One region of the Stappia sp. ICDLI1TA098 genome, then DNA from elsewhere that is predicted to be linked to it. Evidence: riboswitches for the same ligand, from Rfam matches in the RefSeq annotation. Region 1 holds a riboswitch; each other region holds the start of a gene.
The links. Region 1 has a riboswitch for cobalamin ahead of ACSLUQ_RS08510 (DUF1636 family protein). Riboswitches for the same ligand answer to the same signal wherever they lie in the genome.
Positions count from the first base shown of each region.

Region 1 (7,557 bases):
TCGGAGGCGTGCGGTGCGATGGCCTCTTGCCCGAAGGCGTGGGCGGTGTCGAAGATCAGACCTTGCTCTTCCGACAGTGTGAAATCCATGAAAGCGCTCTCCCTATAGCGTTCGTGCACCGACTCCTCCTGTCGGCGGCAACCTGTGGCTGCGATTTTCCGGGATTGTCAGCTCGATCAGGTGGAATTTCTTTTCGAATTTGCTTTGAAATCGCCAATATGAAAAATCATGTGCCGGCTTTTTCGGAAAGTTAAGGGGAATGTTTCATGGCACGACAGCTCGACGAAATTGATCGCAGAATTCTCAAGGCGCTGGTCGATGACGGGCGGCTTTCCAACACGGAACTGGCCCGCAAGGTCGGGCTGTCGCCCAGTCCGTGCTGGCAGCGGGTTCGTCGGCTGGAGGAAGAGGGGATCATCACCGGCTATACGGCCGTTCTCGACCAGGAGGCGCTGGGCATGGGCGACACGGTGATGATCGAGGTCTCGCTCGACCGGCACAACGCCGACACGCTGGAGAGCTTCGGCCAGTCGATGGCGGCTTTGCCGGACGTGCTCGAGGTGCACATGATGGCGGGGGAATACGATTACTTCGTCAAGGTGGCGGCGAGCGGCACCAAGGGGGTGGAGCGCTTCCTGCGCGAGCAGCTGTTCGGCGTGGAAGGCTTGCGCAACTCGCGTTCGAGCTTCTCGCTGCGCTGCCTGAAGCGTGTGACGTCCTGTGTGCCGGACGAGGCCTGAGGCCCGTTCGGGCCTCAGGCGCCATGGTCAGTTTCGCCGTCCGACCAGCGCGAGCACGAAGATTGCGCCGAGCGCCGTTGTGACGATGCCGACGGGCAGTTCCTGCGGTGCGAGCAGTGTACGCGCGGCAATGTCGCTGGCCAGCAGAAGTGCCGCGCCGATCAGGGCGGCGAGCATGATCAGGCCGCCGTGCAGCGGCCCGGCGAGCGCGCGTGCCATATGCGGAACCATCAGGCCGACGAAGCCGATCACGCCGGTCAGAGAAACGAAGGCGGCGGTGCCGAAGGCGCAGACCAGGAAGGTTGTGGTGCGCAGCCTGCCGACATCGACGCCCAGCGTGCGGGCGGTGTCCTCGCCGGCGAGAATCGCGTCGAGACGACGGTGGTTGATCGTGGCAAAGGCGAGAACGGCGGCAAGGCCGACGGCGGCGACGGGAAGGATTTCCCAGCGCGCGAGGCCGAGCCCGCCGAGCGACCAGAACAGAACCGAATGGGCGGCGCGCTGGTCGCCGGCGAAGACGAGGTAGTTGGTCAGCGCCATGAACAGGAAGGACACCGCGAGACCGGCCAGCACCAGTTGTGCCGGCCCCCGGTCGCCGAGTCTGGCGTTGAGCGCCAGAACCACCGCGGAGGCGGCCATGCCGCCGGTGAAGGCTGCGGCGGGCAGCGTCCAGATGCCCAGCAGGTCGCCGGTCACGGTGATGACGAACACCGCGCCAGCGGCGGCACCGGATGAGAGGCCGAAGAGGAACGGGTCGGCGAGATCGTTGCGCGTCGTTGTTTGAAGCAGGCAGCCGACAACACCGAGGCCCGCGCCGGTGAGCAGGGCGAGGATCGCGCGCGGCAGGCGCAGGTCGGTGACGATCCGCCCCAGTGGCGTGGCGGCTTCCGGTCCGCCGGAGAGCGCGCCGATGACCGTCGACAGGGGAAGCGGCGTCGACCCGACCACGATCGCGGCAATGACGAGAACCGCGACCGCCAGCACCCCGGCGGCCGCGAGTACGAGCATGCGCATGGCTCAGAAAGCGTCCGGATAAAGCGCGCGGGCGATTTTTTCCACGCCGTCGATATTGGCGGGACCGGGCGTCAGTTCCTCATAGCGCAAGGCGAGGGTGCGGTTGTCCTCGACCGCCTTGAGGTGGCTCATTACCGGGTGGGCGCGCAGGAAGGCCATGAGCTTTTCGGCTCCGCCGCTGTCCTGATAGTCGAGCAGGATGATGAAGTCCGGATCTGCGGCGGCCACCGCCTCCCAGGAGGTGGTGCCCCAGCTCGTCTCCATGTCGCCGGTGACATTGCTGCCGCCGGCCGCGGAGATCATCGCCGTCGGCATGGCGAACCGACCGGCGGTGAAAGGTTTGTCCTCACCGGAATCGTAGAGGAACACCGTCACTGGCGCGCGCCCGGCCACAGCGGCCTGCACGGCGGCGACGCGCGCCTTCCAGCCCTCCACCAGCGCCTGCGCCTTGTCCTGGCGGTCGAAGATCTCGCCGAGCCGCAGGATGTCGCCATAAAGCAGATCGAGCGAGGCGGCGGGGCGGCTCTTGTCGACGTGGATGCAGCTTTCGGTGAGGATCAGCGTCTTGACGCCCTGGTCGGCGAGCGTCTCCGGCGTTACGTCGCCGCCGGGCTTCATGCCGTAGTACCAGCCGCCGAAGAAGACGTCTGCGCCGGAGGCGACGATGTTTTCCAGCGAGGGATACTTCGGCGCGATCTCCGGTAGCTCGCCGCGTCTGGCTTCGAACTCGGGCGTCGTCTTGTACCAGCCGCTGATGCCGCTGACGCCGACCATGTGATCCTGAAGATCCAGTGCGAAGGCCATTTCGGAAATGTTGATGTCCTGCGTCACCATGCGCTCGGGCGTGGTCTCGAAGGTCAGTGGCTGGCCGCAGTTGTCGACGGTGACAGGTGCGGCATGGGCGGTGCCGGCAAGCAGGAGCGCGGCAAGCGCGGCGGTGAGACGGATCATGAAAGGCCCTTTCGGTGAAGGCAGGCGATGTGATGGGAAGGTTGCGGCCGCGCCGGAGAGGGATCAGTCCGCGAGCGCGGGCACCGCTTCAGGCGTCGTCCGGCGGATCGGGATGTCGAGGGCGCACAGCATGCGGTCTTCGGAGGGGTGCGGAAGGCGGTGCATGTCGACCTCGAAGGTCGCACGCACCCGAGCGCTTGAGAGGACGTCTCGCGGGTGTCCGTAGGCCGTCAGCCGGCCTTCGTCGATCAGCGCGACGTGGCTGGCGAAATCCTCGATCAGCGTGAGATCGTGCAGCACGGCGATGACCGTGATGCCAAGGCGGGTGACCAGGCTGAGCAGGTCCCCGCGGGCCCGCGGGTCAAGATGATTGGTCGGCTCGTCGAGAACCAGAAGCCTTGGCTCCTGGCACACGGCGCGGGCGATCTTGGCCCGCTGCCGTTCGCCGCCGGAGAGGCTCCCCATGGTTCGCCGCGACAACCCCGTCAGGCCCGCCACGGCTAGAGCTTCGCCGAGGGCTGCCTGATGGGCGCGGGCGTCGAGTGCCCGGCGATGGGGCAGGCGGCCGAGCGCCACGTAGTCGGCGACGGAGAGGCGTCCATCCGGCTCCTCGCTCTGCCCGACGTAGGCGATGGCGCGGGCGCGCTCGTGGATCGGCACACGCGCAAGCGAACGCTTGCCCAGCAGGATCTCGCCGTCGCCGGCAGGTGCAAGACCCGCGATCATGCGCACCAGCGTGCTCTTGCCGGCTCCGTTCGGGCCGGCGATCACCAGGATCTCGCCTGCATGGACATGGAAGGAGACATCCTCGACGAGCCGTTGCCCGCGTGCGGTCGAATAGCCGACGCCGATGAGTTCCAGGGTGGTTTCCAGGCCGCTCTCGTGTGTCATTCAACGATCTCCGCGTTTGCCATGGAAAGCGGGAAGGCGACGACGGGCGCGGGCAGGCGGGCCAGGGTCTTGCCCTTCAGAGCTTCCGGGCGCTGGAGCGAGGAACACCATCCGTCCGCCAACTCGAGGTATTGTCCGGCGAAAGTGGCAATCGCCGAGATTTCCTCGTCTGTCTCGATGCTGCCGAAGAGATAGCCCGCCTTGCCCGGCGCCTGGATGGCAATGGCGCAGGGGCGGCCGCAGCCGGCCATGCAGGCCGCACCAGTCACGGCCACGGATGGTGCCAGTCCCTGGTCGCGCAAGGCAGTGCACAGGCGCTCGCTCACTGCCGGGCCGACACGCTCGCCGTAACGGGTGCTGCCGTCCTCGTCGACGGTGCGTGCCCGGCAGGTGGTGCAAACGATGACGACCGCGCCGGCCATGGCGGACGGGGCCGTGTCGTCAGCTCGCGTTTCGCAAGGGATCAGGTCGTGCGCCATCTACATCCTGCCGGTCGGAAAGACGGGGCAGGAGAAGAACGCAGGCGGTCTGATGGCGCACCTTCGGCGTGCGCGCTATCGGAATTGCCATGTCGCCCTCCCGGAACACCCCGTCCGGTCACTGGTGAATCCACGATGGCAGGTCTCCTGGCTCGCGGGTCATCGCCTTCCCCACCTTCCCGCCCGTCAGGGCAGTGGCAAACCGGGGTCGGCTTTCCGCTCACAGTTGCGGGGGCAGCCACGGTTTCGGTCCCTGCTGGGTACGCCTCACCGTGTTCCCTTTTCATGCCCTCGGAGATTCTCGTCGGGCAACCATCGCAGCTGAAACTGGCAGATCGGCCGGGGTGCTGCAACCGGCTTTCGTCGCCCTCTCGCCGCATACCGCTAGTCTCCGCCGGCGTTCCAAAGGGGAAAGGGGTCGGCAAGGCCTGTCCAACGCTCCGGCTTGAAGGCGGTCGCCTCCACCAGGCAGGCGTCGAGATCGGCGCGAAGTCGGGCTTCGTCCATGTCGCTGACGCCGATGAAGACGATCTCCTGGCGTCGGTCGCCCCAGACCGGGTCGAAGAGAGGTCGCATCGCCTCGCGCCACTCCGGGTGTTCCGGCCAGTAGGAGGTCGGTACGGCGCTCCACCAAAGCCCGCGCTTCTCGGTTCGCACGATGCTGCCGGCCTGGCTGATCTCACCGACGAAACGCGGGCGCGTCGCCAGCCAGAAGAATCCCTTGGCGCGGATGACGCCGGGCCAGGTGGTGTCGATGAACCGCTTGAAGCGTGTCGGGTCAAAGGGGCGGCGCGCCCGGTAGACGAACGAGCGAACGCCGTATTCCTCGGTTTCGGGGATGTGGTCGGCATAGCCGTTCATCTCCTTGAACCAGAGCGGATGCGTCTGCGCCCGCTCGAAGTCGAAACGGCCGGTGCCGAGAATGTCCCCGGCGGCGACTTCGGCGAAATCGGTCTCGATGACGTGGGCGTCGGCGTTGAGCGCGCGCACGATCTTGCGCGCGGCGGCGAGGTCGTCAGGGCTGGCCGAGGAGACCTTGTTGAGGACGATCGTATCGGCAAACTCGATCTGGTCGACGAGCAGGTCGACCAGCGTGCGCTCGTCCTCCTCGCCCAGGGATTCGCCCCTGTCTGTCAGGAAGTCGGTCGAGCCGTAGTCCTTCAGCAGGCTCGCTGCGTCGACCACGGTGACCATGGAATCGATCTGAGCCACGTCCTCGAGGCTGACATCATCCTCGTCGCGGAAGGAGAAGGTCGCGGCGACGGGCAGGGGTTCTGAAATGCCGCTCGCCTCGATCAGCAGATGGTCGAAGCGATCTTCGCCGGCAAGCCGGAACACTTCCTTGAGAAGGTCCTCGCGAAGCGTGCAGCAGATGCAGCCGTTGGTCATCTCGACCAGTTTCTCTTCCACGCGGGACAGGTTTGCTCCACCTTCGCGGATCAGGCTGGCATCGACGTTGACCTCGCTCATGTCGTTGACGATGACGGCGACGCGTAAACCTTCCCGATTGGAGAGGACGCGGTTCAGGAGCGTGGTCTTTCCAGCGCCGAGAAAGCCGGAGAGAACCGTAACGGGAAGCTTCCCTTTCGGGTGCGGACGGGGAGGCATGGCTGGCTCGCTGTGTCTGATGGGCTGTTCTGCGGGGACGCCGAAAACTCGGCGCCCCCGCGTTTGCGTCATCCGTCAGTGGCTGTGACGGGAGAGGGTGAAGGAGAAGGTGGTGAAGTGATTGATGGTGTCGGCCTTGGCCGGGTCGTCGGTCGGGGCCTTGTAGGAGGCGGCGATGACGTTCAGGCCTGAGTTGCGCACGGTGATACGCGCCTTGCCCTCGGCATCGGTGCGCACCGGGCTCGCCTCGCTGTCGGTCGTGTATTCGGCGGTGACGGGCACGTCTGCGACCGGAACGCCGTCGGCAAGAACCTTGATCTCGAGCGTGTCGCCGGCATGCAGATGAAGAGGGTCGGCTAGCGGCACGATCTCCAGCGGCAGACCCTGCGGGCGGGGAGCACCGCCCGGCTCGCCGACAAGCGAGACCGCGTGCTTGAAGTTGCGGCCGGCAGTCCGGGCGTCGGTGACTTCGTCCTTCGCCTTGTTTACCCAGCTGCCATCCTGGCGCTCGGTCCAATAGCCGTTGTCCATCGTCGCGCTGACGTAGACGGCGCTGTCCGGCAGGCTGAAGGTGACATGATCCTTGGCCTTGCGAACATCCGGCGCCACCGCCTTGCCGTCGCCGGTGGCTGCGGCAAGGCTCGTGAGCTTTGCCGGGTCATAGGCCTCGTCCGAGGCACCGTGACCGTAGACGATGGCCTGATCGCCGTGGCGCTGGGCGATCCAGATGCCATGGGCTGAGGCCGAGGCAAGCGAGGCCAGGAAAAGCGCGGCGGCGGTTGAGGTGCGAAGCAGTCGCATGAATGCGTCCTTTATGTGATAACATAACATATTTGGGTGATGAAAACCCACGCCACAACACGCCACCGGGAGCCGGCAGCGAGACGGAGACGGGTTCGGCGGGCAAGGTCGCGCAACGCCAGGCGGCGTCGCTGCGACGGTGCGGGGAGAATGCCGGCGCGCAAGCAGTGGGCGTTGCGCACCGGCGTGGTCAGGTCAGTCGTTCGCCGAAAGGCAGTCGGCGAGCGAGGTGGCAAGCGCCTTCAGCAGCTCGGGGTACTGATCGGGACCGGCGGGAATGTCCGCACCGAGCGGATCCAGCACGCCGCTGCGCGCCTTCGTGCCCTCGATGACGACGGAAACCAGCTTCGGCTCGAACTGCGGTTCGGCGAAGACGCAGGTGGCGCCGAGATCGGAGATCTTGGCGCGGATCTGCTTCACCCGGTCCGCCCCGGGCATGACCTCGGGGCTCACGGTGATGGAGCCGGCGGCGTGGAGGTCGAAACGCTTTTCGAAGTACTGGTAGGCGTCATGAAAGACCACATAGCCCTTGTCCCGGATGGGGGCGACGATGTTGGCGATCTCGGCCTTTTCCGTATCGAGCCGTCCCTCGAGGCGGGCAAGGTTGGCCGCATAGGCATCGGCGTTGTCGGGATCGGCCTGCGACAGCGTCGCCGAGATGGCGCGGGCCATCGCCTTGGCGTTCTCCGGATCGAGCCAGACATGCGGGTCGACCTCCCCGTGGCCGTGCTCATGGGAATGGTCGTGCGCGGCCTCGTGCTTGTGGTCATGGCCGTCGCCATGATCGTGGGCGTGGCCTTCCTCGCCGTGATCATGCTCGCCGTGGTCATGGGCCTCGAAGGCTCCTCCCTCGCGCGGGGGGAGTTCGACAACGCCCTCGACCTCTCCAAGCTCGACGGAGCGGGCGCGCGCGCCGACGGTCTCGATCGGCTTTTCCAGGAAGGCCTCGAGATCGTGGCCGATCCAGAAGATCACGTCCGCCTTCTCGAGAGAGGTGGCCTGGGACGGCTTGAGCGTGGCGGTGTGCGGCGAACTGGCGCCCTCGAGAAGCAGCGTCGGCTCGGCGACCCCTT
Region 1 is NZ_JBTZBT010000001.1:1,865,639-1,873,195, reverse strand. It holds gene ACSLUQ_RS08535 (acyl-CoA dehydrogenase family protein) at 1-89, opposite strand, end outside; gene ACSLUQ_RS08530 (Lrp/AsnC family transcriptional regulator) at 267-740, shown strand; gene ACSLUQ_RS08525 (FecCD family ABC transporter permease) at 768-1,754, opposite strand; gene ACSLUQ_RS08520 (ABC transporter substrate-binding protein) at 1,758-2,705, opposite strand; gene ACSLUQ_RS08515 (ABC transporter ATP-binding protein) at 2,769-3,596, opposite strand; gene ACSLUQ_RS08510 (DUF1636 family protein) at 3,593-4,075, opposite strand; cobalamin riboswitch at 4,196-4,407, opposite strand; gene ACSLUQ_RS08505 (GTP-binding protein) at 4,460-5,683, opposite strand; gene ACSLUQ_RS08500 (DUF4198 domain-containing protein) at 5,759-6,484, opposite strand; gene znuA (zinc ABC transporter substrate-binding protein ZnuA) at 6,680-7,557, opposite strand, start outside.

Region 2 (7,557 bases), 300 kb from region 1:
CGCGGCAGCCGTGAGCGCCCAGATCAAAGTCGGCACCACAATGAACAACTCGCAGAAGCGCAAAAGCGCCTGTTCGGTTTTGCCCCCGAGGATGGCGGCCATTGTGCCGAGGATCGAGCCGCCGAGAAAACCAACTGTGCCAACGGCGAGCACGACGAGCGCCGTGCGCCAGCCGGCGACCAGCATACGTGCAGCAACATCACGGCCAAGGTTGTCGGTGCCGAGCAGGTGTTCGGCCGATGGGCTTTGGTGACGAGACAGGATGTTGACCGCATCGGGGTCCTGCGGCTGCCAGACCCCTCCCGCCAGCAACAGGAGGGTGAGCACGAAAAGGAGCGTGAGAACGATGGTGCGTCTCATGCCGAACGCGAGTCCAGTCGCCGCATGGCCAGTTCCACCGCAGCGTTCATGGCCAACATCCAGACGGCGACGGTCATGATGTAGGCAAGCAGCACTGAATAATCGCGTGCGCCGATGGACTGTACAAGAAACTGGCTGATACCCGGCAACCCGAACAGCACTTCCAGCGTTGCCGCTGTGCCAATCGCCCAGCCTGCCTCGGAGCGAACCGCCGATAGCATTGCATAGAGCGCACTGCGATGGCAGTGATGCCACAATGCCTGCCGATGAGTCAGTCCCTTGGCGAGTGCGGTGCGGAAGTAGGGCTGCCCGGTCTGTTCAAGCATGTCGCGCCGGTAGATGCGCGCGAACAGGCCGATCGAATGCATCGCGATGAGGACGATGGCAAGCGCATAGATCGATGGTCCGCCAGAGAACGGTCGTATGAGCTGAAGCTTGACGCCGAGCACCCAGATCAGGAGCAGTCCGAGCCAGAAGGCCGGCACCGCCTGCACACCGATCGCGAGGCCACGGCTGAAACGGTCAGCGATGCCCCGTGGCCGCATCGCTGCGGCGAGGCCCAGCGGCACCGCAAGCACGCTCGCGAGCGCAAGGCCGGAAATGCCGAGTGTGAGCGACAGGGGTAGGCGTTGCATGAACTCGCCAAAGATGGCCTCCCCCGTGCGGAACGAGCGTCCCCAGTCGCCGGCGACGAATCCCGACAACCAGCTGAAATAGCGCTGCGCCAGCGGCTGATCGAGACCCCATTCGGCACGCATCGCTGCGACCGTCGCAGGATCGGCGGGCAGGTTCCACGCACGGATGGCGATCTCGACAGGGTCGGCCGGCATCAGCGCGACAACGAGGAAGGCCAGCGCGGAGACCGCCAGCAAGCTGGCGGCCGCACGCAGGCCCAATCTCAGCGTATGCTCCAACACGCTAGTTCTTTCAGCGCACCTCGCCCATCTTCGGTCGGATCACGTGATAGTCTGAACCCCACGGCTCGTAATTCGCGAGGCGTTGCGAGAGGCCGACATGCCAGCTCGGCGACACGAGGAATGTTACCGGAGCATCCTTGAAGAGCTGCTCCTGCGCCTCCAGGGCAATCTCCATGCGCTCTTCCGACGTTCCGACCTTGGAAAATTTGGCAATGATCGCGTCGAACGCGTCGCTCTTGTAGCGCGCATGATTGAGCGGGCCATCGCTCTTCAGCATGGAGTTAAAGAAATAGGCAGGGTCCCCGGCGGGCGCAGTATGCTGTGCCCAGAGCGCAATGTCGAAAGCGCCGTCGGCAGCATATTCGCCGATATTCTCAACCACCCTGGTGTCGGAAGCAATGCCGACGCGGGCGAGGGCCGCCTTCACCACCGGCATCATGGTGACCAGGTCTGGCCGCTGCGGATAGGTGACGATCAGTATGGAGAGTTTCTGGCCATCCTTTTCGCGGACGCCGTCACTACCGGGCTCCCAACCGGCTTCGTCCAAAAGCGCCTTCGCCTTGTCGAGGTCCGTGTTGCGGGGCTCCTTCGCTGCAAAAGGGAAATATGGTGCAAAAGCGCCTGTGGCTGGAGTGCCGGCGTTGATCGCCGCGACGAGTTCCTGGCGGTCGATGGCGAGATCGATCGCCTGCCTGACTTTCACGTCCGATACGGCTGGTCGCTCATTGTTGATGAAGCCGAAATACTGGTAGCCCACCGGGAAGGATTTGATTGCGACACCCGGATTGGCTTTCAACCGTGAGAGGCCTTCAGCCGGCAAGCCAAAGGCAATATCGAGTTCGCCAGCCTCGAAGGCCAGTGCCATCGTCTGCGCATCGCCAAACCGGCGCAGATTGATCGGCGAACGGTCTTCCGCGCCGGGGAAACTGGTATTGGGCTTCAGTGCCAGGTTTTGGTCGACGTTGAACTCCTCGACCGCATAGGGGCCGGTGAACAGGAACGAGCCGTCCTCCTTTGTGGTGTAGGCCATAAGCGGCCATTCGGCGAAGAGTGCTGCAATCAACGGCACCGGCCTCTCCGTGGTCAGCGCAAGCGTGAGATCGTCCTGCGCCTCGAAACTGATCATGCCACCGGTGGATTTGGCCGCCGGCAGTTTTGAGAAGGTGTGATCGAACCCCTTTTTCAGGGCGGCCGCCGTGACAGGTGAGCCATCGGAGAAGAAGCGGCCGGGCGCAAGGCTAACGGTCCAGGTCAAGTCTCCGGTCCGCTCTGCCGTTGCAGCCAGTTCAGGCACCAGATTGCCGTCCTTGTCGACCATAAACAGCTTTTCGCCAATACCGTGGCTGACCAGCGCCCAGCTTGATGACCCTTTGGTCGGATCAAGAGCAGCTGTGATGAACGTTGCGCCGGCCTGGATTGCTTCTTGTGCTATTGCCGGCACAGTGAAAACGCACGTGGAAACGGCCAACGCGGCAAGCGTGGCTCGGGTGATGTGTCTCATGTCAGTCCTCTGTTGAATCTGGCTGAATCTTGCTGCGCAGGCGCTGCTTGCGTCCGGTCGGTTGATAGGCGAAGTCGTCGACGATGCGTCCTCCGAGCAGATGTTCCTCGACGATACGGTCGATCGCAGTCTCGGTAACACCGCCGTAATAGGTACACTCGGGAAACACTTGGACCACTGGTGCAAGTGCGCAGGGGCCCAAGCACGTCGATTTTGCGGTCATCGTGCCGCAGCCGGTCACACGCAGTTTGCGGCGCTGTTGCACGTTGCGCAGATGTGCCCAGATTGCATCCGCGCCGGCGGCGTTGCAGGCTCCGCCCTCGCAGACGAGGACGCGGTGCTTCTGCGCTGGCACCAACGATGCCTCAGGCTTTGCGCCGTCGGGAACAATGACGGGGGCGATTGCAGCATCTGCGATCATGGCGGAAAGCAACGCTTCGAAGTGCATACTCTGGGCGATATCGCGGGTGACCCGTATCGGTGGCCAGCCGTCAGGAGTTTCTGCCTGCCAACGCTTCAGCGAGCGTGTCATCCAGTTCATGAAGCTCGGTTCCATCGGAAGCACCAGCGGAACGACCAGAATGGACGCAAATCCGCGCCCGCGCAGGTTCAGAAGCGCATCGCGCAGCGATGGTTGTCCTTGCTCGGAAAAACATGAGATGGCCTGTGCCACATTGGGAAGACGTGCGGCTATGGACGCAAGTCGCTGCATCTCGGCATGAGGCGCGGCAGCGAATGCAGACTTTGCGACCAGCAGGACAGCCTCGCCGAGAACGGCAGGCCCGTTTCCTTCGTTGTGCCGGTTTGCATCCGTTGACGTTGAAGTCTGCTCCAATCAAAAATCCCCGCTGCCATGCAGACGGGGACCTGGAGACGTGGCGCGAGTTCAGTTCATGCAGACCGAACACAGCGTACGCGCTCCCATGGCAATCCCCGACCACGGAACTCTATGTTGTCAGGCAGGTCTCCTGGCTCGCGGGTCGTTGCTGCTTTGCGTGTCTTCCCGGCTCAAATGCCAGTGACATTGACGGCAAAGCGGCTCGCCGCTCACAGTTGCGGGTCAGCTCCGGCATTCCTCGAAAGGTCACCGGATTCCCTCTTAGCTCCCTGTCGGAAATTCCGACAGGGAGAACCTTGACGGCGCGACAGTCTCGAATTGTGTTTCACTTGTCAATCTCGCTTGAAATGTTCTTTCGGATCGGCTTAGGAAGCAACGGCATTGCGTTCCCAAGCCGGGAGCGGATCGGCTAGATCACGCCTGCGGCCGGGCATGAAGTCTGTTTCCGGAACGAGGCCAGCGTCCAGCTCGGCGCGGACTTTCCGCTCATCCATCGGATCACAACCGATGAAGACGATCTCCTGGCGCCGATCGCCCCACACGGGATCGAGATAGGGCCTCATGGCTGCCTTCCATTCCGGATAATCCGGCCATTGATGCTTGCGGACAGATGCCCACCACAGGCCATGCTTTTCTGTGCGGATGAGCGCTCCGGTCTGACTGATTTCACCGACATAATCCGGGCGGGTCGCCAGCCAGAAGAACCTCTTGGCGCGCCCGGCTGGAAGCCGGGCGCGAGGTTGTTGGAAGAAGCGTCCCCAATCAGTGCGCGATCATCTCGTGAACGATCTCGTCGGCCTTGAGCGAGGACGGATAGTAGGTCGGCCAGTTTGTCAGCTCCTCCAGCAGGGCCGCACGGTCGTCGCCCCAGTAGAGGTGATAGTGGTCGGTGACCTCGGGCGCGATCCTGTGATCGCTGAACTGGATGAACGCAGGTGCGGCCTCGTCGCCTTTCGTCTTCTTGAAGATGAAGCGGACGCCGCGGTTGCCCTTCTTGTAGGTGAGGATCTCGTAGCCGTCATAGGCGTAGTGGCCCTCGACCGGCTGGCCGTCACGATAGAAGGTGACGATGTCGCCCTTGATCGTGATCCGCTCGACGTCGGTCTTGTAACCGACATCGTAATAGGCCTTCCATTCGTCGGCGGTCTTGTCTCCGCTTTCGGCCTTGTGCGTCCAGACAGGATCGAGCGTCCCGTCCTTCAGGTGCGGATAGACCGACTGCCAATCGCCCGCGTAGTCCGAGAGGGGGCGATCCTTGATCTGGCTGTCCTCGAAATAGCCTTTGTAGACCTTCTCGTCACCGTGATCGTGTGCGTGCTCCTTGCCATGATTGTGTCCGTCACCATGACTGTGGTCGTGGCTTTTCTCGCCCTCATGGTTCTTGCCGCTCCCGCCTGCAACAGTGATGTTGTATGGCATGCCCTCGACCTCGATGGTTCCGGATTCCTGCAGGGTGTCCTTCGCAATCCGTCGAACCAGTCCGGCCTTCGGATCGCTCATGACGATCTCGTCGCCAGCCATGGCCAGCCGCGGGCGCGGGTCGTTCCAGTGGCCGTCCATCGAGTAGGACTCGGTCACCTTTTCGCTCTTGGCCACCGCGCCGTCGAGGATGTCCAGTTGATGCAGCGTGCCGTCTTCGGTGAGCACATAGCCAAAGCGGGCATTGGCCGGATCGAGCGCGAAGTCGATACGTCGGAACGGAAGCTTTATGTAGCGGAAGTGTGGTTCGTCGGCGGGGTCAACCACCACAAGGCCATTGGCACCGTAGTTCCCTAGGAAGACCTGCATGCTCTTGGCACCGAGCAGTGTTCCGGTCTTCTGGCCGGCCGGCAGGTCGTTTGAATATTTCAGCATCTTGAAGGTCGGTGCATCGCTTCCGGCAGTGACCGTCAGCACGCCTTCATCACATCCAGCCGCGAGGAAGGCACCGGAAAACGCCTCGCCATGAATTCCGGAGCAGGTGGCAACCTCGCCGACCGGCGTTCCGTCTTCCTTGACCGTCTGCATGCCAACCCGCTTAGGCAAGGCGTCGCCTTCAACCGGCACGTCGGAAGCGACCGTCGTGACCCAGTGCTTGCCGATCGGTGCAGCAAAGCCGTGATGTGCACGGGCTTGCGGCAAGCGAGTGGACTCGACCTCGCCGTGCGAGAGTTCGTGAGCGTCGACAATCTCGTTGTACCCGCCGCGGTCGAAATTGATCACCACCTTGCCGTCGTGGTCGATGATGTGGAACGGGCGCGGACCTGTCAGGGTTGCTTCGGCCGCCTTGGGGTCCTCAATGTCGATGTCTGAATGATCGCCGTGCGCGTGCAGCGAGATGCCGCTGTCGATGAAGTTCACGACGTCGTGGTCGGACTGGACCGCTACAATGGCTGCGCCTTCGTCAACGCTGTAGAGCTTGACCTGGCCGGTGGTCTCGAACGACCAGCGCTTGTCTGGTTCGCCGAGATCGAATGCCGTAATCTTGCCCTCGACATGGTCGCCGACGAAAACACGGTAGAGCGTGATGTCTTCATCCGCCAAAGCTACGGGACCGGCGAGGCCCACGGAAAGGGCAAGGGCAGATGCCCCCAGGATAAACCGTCTCATTCATCTCTCCTTTTGTATGATATGATATTACATTACATGAGAGGGCGGATTTGACCCCACCTCATGGAAGTTCAGCCGCCCTTGATGGCGGTGGCGAGTGTCCGAACGTTGTGACGCATCATGTCAAGATAACTGGCTGCCGGGCCATCCGGCGGCGACAGCGCGTCGGAATAGAGCGTTCCTCCGAGCGTCAGTCCGGCTTCGGACGCGATCTGCTCCACCAGTCGCGCATCGGCGATGTTCTCGGCAAAGACGGCAGACGCGCGCTTCTCCCTGATCTCGCGGATGAGCGAGGCAACATCCGCGGCCGATGCCTCTGACTCGGTCGAGACACCTTGCGGAGCGAGGAAGAGAACATCGTAGTCGCGCTCGAAGTAGCGGAAGGCATTGTGCGCGACCACCGCGACGCGGCGGTCCTCCGGAATGTCCGCGATCGTCTTCCGGATGTCCCGGTCAAGGTCGGCCAGCTGCGCCTCGTAGGACCGGGCGTTCGCACGATAGGTGTCGCAGCCTTCCGCATCCGCCTTGCAGAATTCGGCCACGATGTTGCGCACATACATCCGGGCGTTGGCCACGGACTGCCATGCGTGCGGGTCGTTCGGGGTGGCATGGAACACGGCCTCACCGTTGATATAGTGATAGTGTCCCCCGTTCGGGTCGTTCAGGATGTCGGCTCCGTCGGTCAGAACCGCCACCGTGGCGGTCGTGCCGCTCGCTTCGACCAACCTCTCCATGAAGCCCTCGAGAAGAAGTCCGTTGGTCAGGATCACGTCGGCGCGCGCCAGCGCCATCGCGTCGGCGGGCTTGGGTGCGTAGACGTGGGCATCGCTGTTCGCGCCGACCAGCGTCCGCAATTCGATCCTGTCGCCGCCGACGGTCCTGGCGAAGTCTCCGATGATCGAAAAGGTGGCGACGACGCCAAGTTTCCCGTCTTCGGCTGAGGCCGATGGCGCGAGTGAAACCGAGGCGAGGCCAATTGCCCAGATGAGGGTTTTGAAACAGTTCAAATGAAGGCTCCCGGTTGTCAGGCGGTTCGATGGGCGGTGCGGGGAAGGCGCGACAGCAGCACGCCGCGTGGGGCCAGCAGCACCGACGCGAAATAGACGGCTCCGGCGGACAGGATGATCGCGGGCCCCGAGGGCAAGGAGGCGTGATAGGACAGCAGGAGGCCGGATGCGGAGGCCAGAAGTCCGATGCCGATCGCCACCAGACACATCGCCGCGACACGGTTGACCCAGAACCGCGCGGCCGCGGCTGGCAGGATCATGAGGCCAACCGAGAGCAGCGTGCCCAGGGCCTGGAACCCGGCCACGAGGTTCACAACGACCAGTCCGAGAAACACGAAATGCACC
Region 2 is NZ_JBTZBT010000001.1:1,564,777-1,572,333, reverse strand. It holds gene ACSLUQ_RS07085 (ABC transporter permease) at 1-360, opposite strand, end outside; gene ACSLUQ_RS07080 (ABC transporter permease) at 357-1,274, opposite strand; gene ACSLUQ_RS07075 (ABC transporter substrate-binding protein) at 1,288-2,778, opposite strand; gene ACSLUQ_RS07070 ((2Fe-2S) ferredoxin domain-containing protein) at 2,780-3,613, opposite strand; cobalamin riboswitch at 3,720-3,931, opposite strand; partial or broken gene ACSLUQ_RS07065 (GTP-binding protein) at 3,982-4,332, opposite strand; gene ACSLUQ_RS07060 (ZinT family metal-binding protein) at 4,379-5,035, opposite strand; gene aztC (zinc ABC transporter substrate-binding protein AztC) at 6,277-7,212, opposite strand; gene aztB (zinc ABC transporter permease AztB) at 7,230-7,557, opposite strand, start outside.
Region 2: it holds a riboswitch for cobalamin, as region 1 does, so the genes downstream of both, ACSLUQ_RS07070 ((2Fe-2S) ferredoxin domain-containing protein) here and ACSLUQ_RS08510 (DUF1636 family protein) in region 1, are expected to answer to the same signal.

Region 3 (7,557 bases), on a different contig from region 1:
CCGTCATGTGCGGCGGCAAGAGCGGCGTGATGGAAGCTGCAGCCAAGGGTTGCCTTGGGGCGGGAGGACTTTCGGTCGGTCTGGTTCCGGACCATGACTGGCGTTGTGCCAACGACTATATCGCCCTGCCCATCGCCACTGGCCTGAGCGAGGCGCGCAACATGATCATCGCCAAGTCCTGCGCGGTTCTGGTCGCCGTCGGCGGTTCCTACGGCACGCTCTCGGAGATCGCCTACGGCCTGCATTTCTCCAAGCCAGTCATCGGCCTGCTGGGCGCGCCGGATGTGGAAGGGCTTGAAATGGCACGCGATCCGCAGGACGCAGTCGAGCGGCTCGCCGGACATGTGATGGCTATGGCGACCTCGTCATAAAAGTTACACGCGCGCTCCGCATAATGTAAGAAACTTTACAAACCTGGCGAACACAATGGTCACACCCACGACACTGGAACTGCGCGGCGTCACGCGTCGTTTCGGCCCCCAGACGGTCCTCGACGGGATCGACGTCTCGATCCCGGCCGGCAGCTTCACGGCGCTGCTGGGCGCGTCGGGCTGCGGCAAGTCGACAACCTTGCGGATCATGGCCGGGCTCGACCGTCCGACCACGGGGGAGGTGCTGCTCGAAGGCACCGACGTCGCCGGAAAGACCGCGCACGAGCGCAACGTGGCGATGGTCTTCCAGTCCTACGCCCTCTACCCGCACCTCACCGTGGCGCAGAACATCGCCCTCCCCCTTGCCATGCGCCATCTGACGACGCTCGGCCGCACACCGTTCCTCGGCCGGTTCGCACCGGGGAGCGGCGCGGCGCGCGAGCGCATTCGCAAGGCGGTCTCCGACGTGGCCGACATGCTCGGGCTCGAAGCCCTGCTTGCGCGCAAGCCGGCGCAGCTCTCCGGCGGCCAGAAGCAGCGCGTGGCCCTCGGTCGGGCGCTGGTGCGCGATCCCGTTCTCTTCCTGCTCGACGAGCCGCTGTCGAATCTCGACGCCCGCCTTCGCGTCAAGATGCGGACGGAACTCGTCGCCCTGCACAAGCGCACGGGACGACCCTTCGTCTATGTCACCCACGACCAGTCCGAGGCGATGGCAATGGCCGACCAGATCGTGGTGATGATCGCCGGCCAGGTCGCTCAGGCGGGCAGCCCTCGCGACCTCTACGACCGGCCGGCCTCGCGTGACGTCGCCGCCTTCATCGGCACCAACGCGATCAACCTCTTCGAGCCGGGAACGGCTCCGGCGGGGCTGCATCCGGCGGCCGGCGAAATGCTGGTCGGCCTGCGCCCCGAACATCTCTCGCCCCTGGCGGACGGGAGGATAGAGGCGCGGCTCGAGACGGCCGAGTATCTCGGTTCCGAGATCGTCCTCGGGCTGCGGGCGGAAAGCGGAGCCGAGCTTCGCGCGCTGGCGCCCGGCGATTACGAGATCCCAGTTCCTGGAGCCACCGTACGGCTCGGGTTCGACGACAAGCGCGTGCATCTCTTCGATGCCGCCTCCGGCAAACGGCGCGAGGCAGGACAATGAGCCGCCTTTCCATCGCCCGACGCGAGGCGCTCACCGATCTGTGGCTTGCCGGGCCTGCGACGCTTGCGATGGTGGTGTTCATCTTCGTGCCGGTCGCCATCGTCGCATTTCTGTCCTTCTCCGACTATCAGTTCGGCGCGCCCAGCCTGAACTGGGTCGGCCTGGAGAACTACGCGAAGCTCTTCGGCTCGACGCTCGGGCGCCGCGCCATCACCAACACGCTGATCTATGTGGCCATCGTCATTCCGGCCTCGGTCGGGCTTGGCCTGCTCGTCGCTCTCGGGCTGCACCGGATGACCGGCTGGGCGCCCGGCCTCGCCCATGCGCTGCGGGCCATCTACTTCCTGCCCGTGGCGGCAACGCTCGTTGCCATGTCGGTCGCCTGGCAGATGGTTCTTCACCCCTCGCTCGGCGTCGTCAACCACGCCATCGTCGCGCTTGGCGGCGAGCCGCAGAACTGGCTCAGCGACCGCGGCCTGGTGCTCTACACGCTGGCCACGATCGGCATCTGGCAGACCGTCGGCTACAACATGGTTCTGTTCCTGGCCGGGCTCGTCGCCATTCCGCCGGAGCTCTATGACGCAGCCGAAGTCGACGGCGCGGGCGGCGGCTGGTCGCGCTTCTGGACGGTGACGTGGCCCATGCTCGGCCCGACCACGCTCTTCGTCCTGGTTGTCACCGCGACCAATGCGTTCCGGGTCTTCGAGACTGTCGCGACCCTGACCAAGGGCGGTCCGGCATTTGCATCCGACACCCTCGTCTATGCGCTCTACCGGGAAGGCTTCGTCTACTTCAAGGCAGGCTATGCGAGCTCGATCACCATGGTCTTTTTCGCCTTCCTGCTGATCCTGACCTTCGTCCAGCTCCGGGTCGTCGAAAAGAAGGTGCACTACAGATGATCCGAAAGCTCACAGGCCATGCCGTCTCGACACTGCTTCTGCTTCTCGGCGCTGCTGCGATCCTGCTTCCCTTCGCCTGGATGCTGCTGCTGTCGATCAAGCCCCGGGACGAAATCTTTACCGCCGAGCTGCAACTCCTGCCGTCGCGCATCGAATGGCAGAACTTCTGGGTCGCGCTGACGAGCACCGACGTGCCGCTGTTCCTGTGGAACGGGCTGGTCGTGGTGTCCGGCATCCTGATCTTCCAGGTCCTTTTCGCCGTGCCTTGCGCCTATGCGCTCGCCCAGCGCCACTTCAAGGCGCGCGGCCTCGTCTTCGCGCTGGTTCTGGCCGCACTGCTGGTGCCGTTCCACGTCACCGCGATCCCAATCTTCCTGGGTTTCGCGCAGGCTGGCATCCTCAACTCCTACTGGGCGCTGATCCTGCCGTTCGTCCCCACAGCCTTCGGCATCTTCCTGTTTCGCCAGGCCTTCTCGCAGCTTCCGGTGGAGCTCTTCGAGGCCGCCCGGGTCGACGGGCTGAGCGAGACCGCCATCGTCTGGCGCATCGCCTTCCCGCTTGTCATGCCGGCGGCCACCGCCTTTGCGATCTTCTCCGTCACCGCGCACTGGAACGACCTGTTCTGGCCGCTGATCGCCACGACCGATCCGCATCTCGCCACTCCGCCGCGCGGCATTCTCTACTTCCGGGACGAGGAATCCGGTGACGACGTCGGCCCGCTGATGGCAGCGGCCGTGATCATCACCGCTCCGCTGGTCATCGCCTTTCTGGTGGCGCAGCGGAAGTTCACCCAGGGCCTCGCGGCAAGCGGGCTCAAGGGCTGAAACGCGGGAACCACGAAAGACGCGGGAAAAACCGCGCGTGCAGAAACGTCAACAAGGAGTGTCAAGCATGAGACGTGCCCTATTCGCCGCCGCCTTCGCGCTCACCGCCACCGCCGCGACCGCGCAGGAAACCGAAATCCGCGTGCACTATGCGATTCCGACCATCTGGGCGGACACGCAGAAGGTGCTCGCCGATGCCTTCATGGCCAAGCATCCCGACATCAAGGTCACCCTCGACGGCGCCGCCGAGGGCTATCCGGAAGGCGTCCAGCGCCTGCTGCGCGAGGCTGTCGCCGGCACCGCGCCGGACGTCGCCTATGTCGGCCTCAACCGCTGGCGCATCCTGCAGGAGCGCGGCCTGACGCAGCCGCTGGAGGGTTTCCTCGGCGAGGATCCCGCAAAGGCCGGCTACACGCCCGCCCTGCTCTCGCTCGGCAGCTTCAAGGGCCAGCAGCACGCGCTTGCAACGTCCGCCTCGACGCTGGTGATGTACGTCAACCCCAAGCTGGTCGAGCAAGCCGGCGGCTCGATGGACGATTTCCCCACCACGTATGACGGGGTGATCGAGCTCGCCGCCAAGATCAACGCGCTTGGCGACAACATCGACGGCGTATGGATCGACCGCCACGACTGGCGCTACCAGTCGCTGCTCGGCGCCTATGGCGGGCGCCCGATGAACGAGGACGAGACCGACATCACCCTCGACAGCGAAGCCGGCATCGAGGCTGCGCGCCTCTACCAGCGCTTCGCCAAGGAAGGCGGCATGAAGTCCTACGCCGACAGCGACGCCCGCCAGGCGCTGCCGGCCGGTACGCTTGGCATCATGTTCGAGAGCTCCTCGCTGCAGACGCGCTTCGAGCAGGGCGCCGGAGATGCCTTCACGCTCGCGGTGAAGCCGCTGCCGATCGCCACCGAGGACAAGGAGAAGGTCTACTTCCCCACCGGCGGCTCCGGCATCGTCATGCTGACCAAGGATGCGGCCAAGCAGAAGGCCGCCTGGGAGTACATCTCCTTCGTGACCGGCCCCGAAGGCCAGAAGATCATCGTGGAATCGACCGGCTATGCCCCGGCCAACTCCATCGTGATCGAGGACAAGGCCTATCTCGGCTCGTTCTATGAAAAGAACCCGAACGCGCTTGTCGCCCACACCCAGATCGCGAACTACGCCGGCCCCTGGTACGCCTATCCGGGCACCGAGGGCGTCGCCGTGACCGACCTTATCTCGGCCGCGCTGGTCGAGGTCACCGAAGGTGCCGACCCCGAGGCGACGATCAAGGAGCTTGCCGAAACGCTGCGCGTCCAGCTCGGCATGAAGTGAGGCCGGGGTCTCCCTGACCCGGCATCACGGGGCCACGGTCGCGCAAGCGGCCGTGGCCTTTTCTTATGGCAACGCTTCGTCACGCCAGGCTCCCACCGAGAAAATCTCTTGGATGGTCGAACACAATCAATTGACGGAAGATCCGGCTTCAACCACCATATCTTGTAGTCATGGTCTCTCGATTCTCAGGATCGAGAGCTAAGAGGGAATTCGGTGCGCCGTCCTGAATCGGGACGGCAAGGCCGAAGCTGCCCCCGCAACTGTAAGCGACGAGCCAACGTCCCTATCGCGTCACTGGAACCTGAGGGTTTCGGGAAGGCCGGACGGAAGCTGTGACCCGCGAGCCAGGAGACCTGCCGTGACACCAACGTATCGTCCCTGGGCGGGGTGTCCCGGTGGATCGCATGGATCAATCGTCGCTGCATCACGCGGCGGCCTCCTCCTGCATCCGCTCGGCCTTTGCCCCCAATAAATTGGGGTTTGAAGCCGATGTCTCTGACCATCGCAACCGAACGTCCGGATCTCCGGGCTCAATCCGTTCCGGCCGCCGATCCCGGCTGCCGGGTGATCCGCCGCAACGGCACCGTGACGCCCTTCGACGCCTCCAAGATCACGCTGGCGCTGTCGAAGGCCTTCCTCGCCATCGAGGGCAGCGGCTCCGCGGCCTCGCACCGCGTGCACGACATCGTCGAGGGACTGACGGAGCAGGTCGTCGCCGGCCTGACGCGCGGTGGCGAGGCCGGTCGCACCTTCCACATCGAGGACGTCCAGGACCAGGTGGAACTGGCGCTGATGCGTGGCGGTCACCACAAGGTCGCCCGCGCCTATGTTCTCTACCGCGAGGAGCGCGCGCGGGAACGCGAGCGCGAGCGCGCCGCGACGGCTCCGGCCATGACCACGCCGCCCGCCCTGCGCATGACTTCGGCGGACGGAACCCTTGTCGCCCTTGACGACGCCCGGCTCGAAACCGTCATCCGCGAAGCGACCGGCGGACTCGCCGACGTGTCGAGCGAGACGGTCCTCGCCGAAACGCGACGCAATCTCTATGACGGCATCAGCGCCGACGAGCTGGCACTGGCACCGATCCTCGCCGCGCGCACGCTGATCGAGCGTGAGCCGAACTACGCCAAGGTCTCCGCCCGCCTGCTCAACGACAAGCTGCGCCGCGAGGCGTTGTCGTTCCTTGCCGGACGCCCTGACCAGGCGACGCAGGCGGAGATGGCGGAACGCTACGGCGCCTATTTCACCGCCTATGTGCGACGCGGCATCGAGGAGGAACTTCTCGATCCGGAGCTCGCCCGCTTCGATCTCGCCACTCTTGCCGCCGCACTCGCGCCCGAGCGCGACATGCAATTCGACTACCTCGGCCTGCAGACGCTTTACGACCGCTATTTCCTGCATGCGCGCGGCACCCGCATCGAACTGCCGCAGGCATTCTTCATGCGCGTCGCCATGGGGCTCGCCGTGCACGAGATAGACCGGGAAGCCCGCGCCATCGAGTTCTACCGGCTTCTTTCCTCCTTCGACTTCATGACCTCGACGCCGACACTCTTCAACTCCGGCACCCGCCACCCGCAGCTCTCGTCCTGCTTCCTGACCACCGTCTCGGACGATCTCGACGGCATCTTCAAGGCGATCCGGGACAATGCGCTGCTCGCCAAATACTCCGGCGGACTTGGCAACGACTGGACGCAGGTGCGCGGGCTCGGCGCTCATATCAAGGGCACCAACGGCGAGAGCCAGGGTGTCGTTCCCTTCCTGAAGGTCGCCAACGACACAGCCATCGCCGTCAATCAGGGCGGCAAGCGCAAGGGCGCGGTCTGCGCGTATCTCGAGACCTGGCACATCGACATCGAGGAATTCCTCGACCTTCGCAAGAACACCGGCGACGACCGCCGGCGCACCCACGACATGAACACCGCCAACTGGGTGCCGGACCTGTTCATGGAGCGTGTCGAGGCCGACGCGGCCTGGACATTGTTCTCGCCCGACGAGACGCCGGAGCTTCACGATCTCTACGGCCCTGCCTTCAAGACCGCCTACGAGGCCCATGAGGCGCGCGCAGCGCGCGGCGAGATCAAGGTGTTCAGGCAGGTGCGGGCCGTCGACCTGTGGCGGCGGATGCTGACCATGCTGTTCGAGACGGGGCACCCCTGGATCACGTTCAAGGATCCCTGCAACATCCGTTCTCCGCAGGGACACGTCGGCGTCGTGCATTCCTCCAACCTCTGCACGGAGATCACGCTGAACACGGCGGAGGACGAGGTCGCCGTCTGCAATCTCGGCTCGGTCAACCTTGCCGCCCATGTCACCGCGGACGGTCTCGACCACGACCGGCTGGCGCGCACGGTCGCCACCGCGATGCGGATGCTCGACAATGTCATCGACATCAATTTCTACACGATCCCGGAGGCCCGGCGCTCCAACCTGCGCCACCGCCCGGTCGGCCTCGGCATCATGGGCTTCCAGGACGCGCTCCAGGCCCAGCACATCGCCTATGCCTCGCCGGAGGCCGTCGACTTCGCCGACCGGAGCATGGAGGCCGTGAGCTTCCACGCGATCTCGGCCTCGGTGGCGCTTGCCGCCGAGCGCGGTCGTTATGCAAGCTTCGAAGGCTCGCTGTGGTCGAAGGGCATCCTGCCCGTCGACAGCCTCGATCTCTTGGCGGAGGCGCGCGACGGGTTCGTGCCCGACCGCACCTCCCGGCTCGACTGGGACTCCCTGCGTGAGCGCGTCAGGCGCGTCGGCATGCGCAATTCCAACTGCATGGCGATCGCGCCGACGGCAACGATCTCCAACATCTGCGGCGTCTCCCAGTCGATCGAGCCGGCCTATCAGAACCTCTTCGTCAAATCGAACATGTCCGGCGACTTCACCGTGGTGAACGCGGCACTGGTTCGCGACCTCAAGGCACGCGGTCTGTGGGACGAGGTCATGGTCTCGGACCTGAAGTACTACGACGGCAGCGTCGGCAGGATCGACCGTATCCCCGATGATC
Region 3 is NZ_JBTZBT010000005.1:73,483-81,039, reverse strand. It holds gene ACSLUQ_RS19675 (TIGR00725 family protein) at 1-371, shown strand, start outside; gene ACSLUQ_RS19670 (ABC transporter ATP-binding protein) at 427-1,518, shown strand; gene ACSLUQ_RS19665 (carbohydrate ABC transporter permease) at 1,515-2,417, shown strand; gene ACSLUQ_RS19660 (carbohydrate ABC transporter permease) at 2,414-3,241, shown strand; gene ACSLUQ_RS19655 (ABC transporter substrate-binding protein) at 3,309-4,559, shown strand; cobalamin riboswitch at 4,714-4,934, shown strand; gene ACSLUQ_RS19650 (ribonucleoside-diphosphate reductase subunit alpha) at 5,049-7,557, shown strand, end outside.
Region 3: it holds a riboswitch for cobalamin, as region 1 does, so the genes downstream of both, ACSLUQ_RS19650 (ribonucleoside-diphosphate reductase subunit alpha) here and ACSLUQ_RS08510 (DUF1636 family protein) in region 1, are expected to answer to the same signal.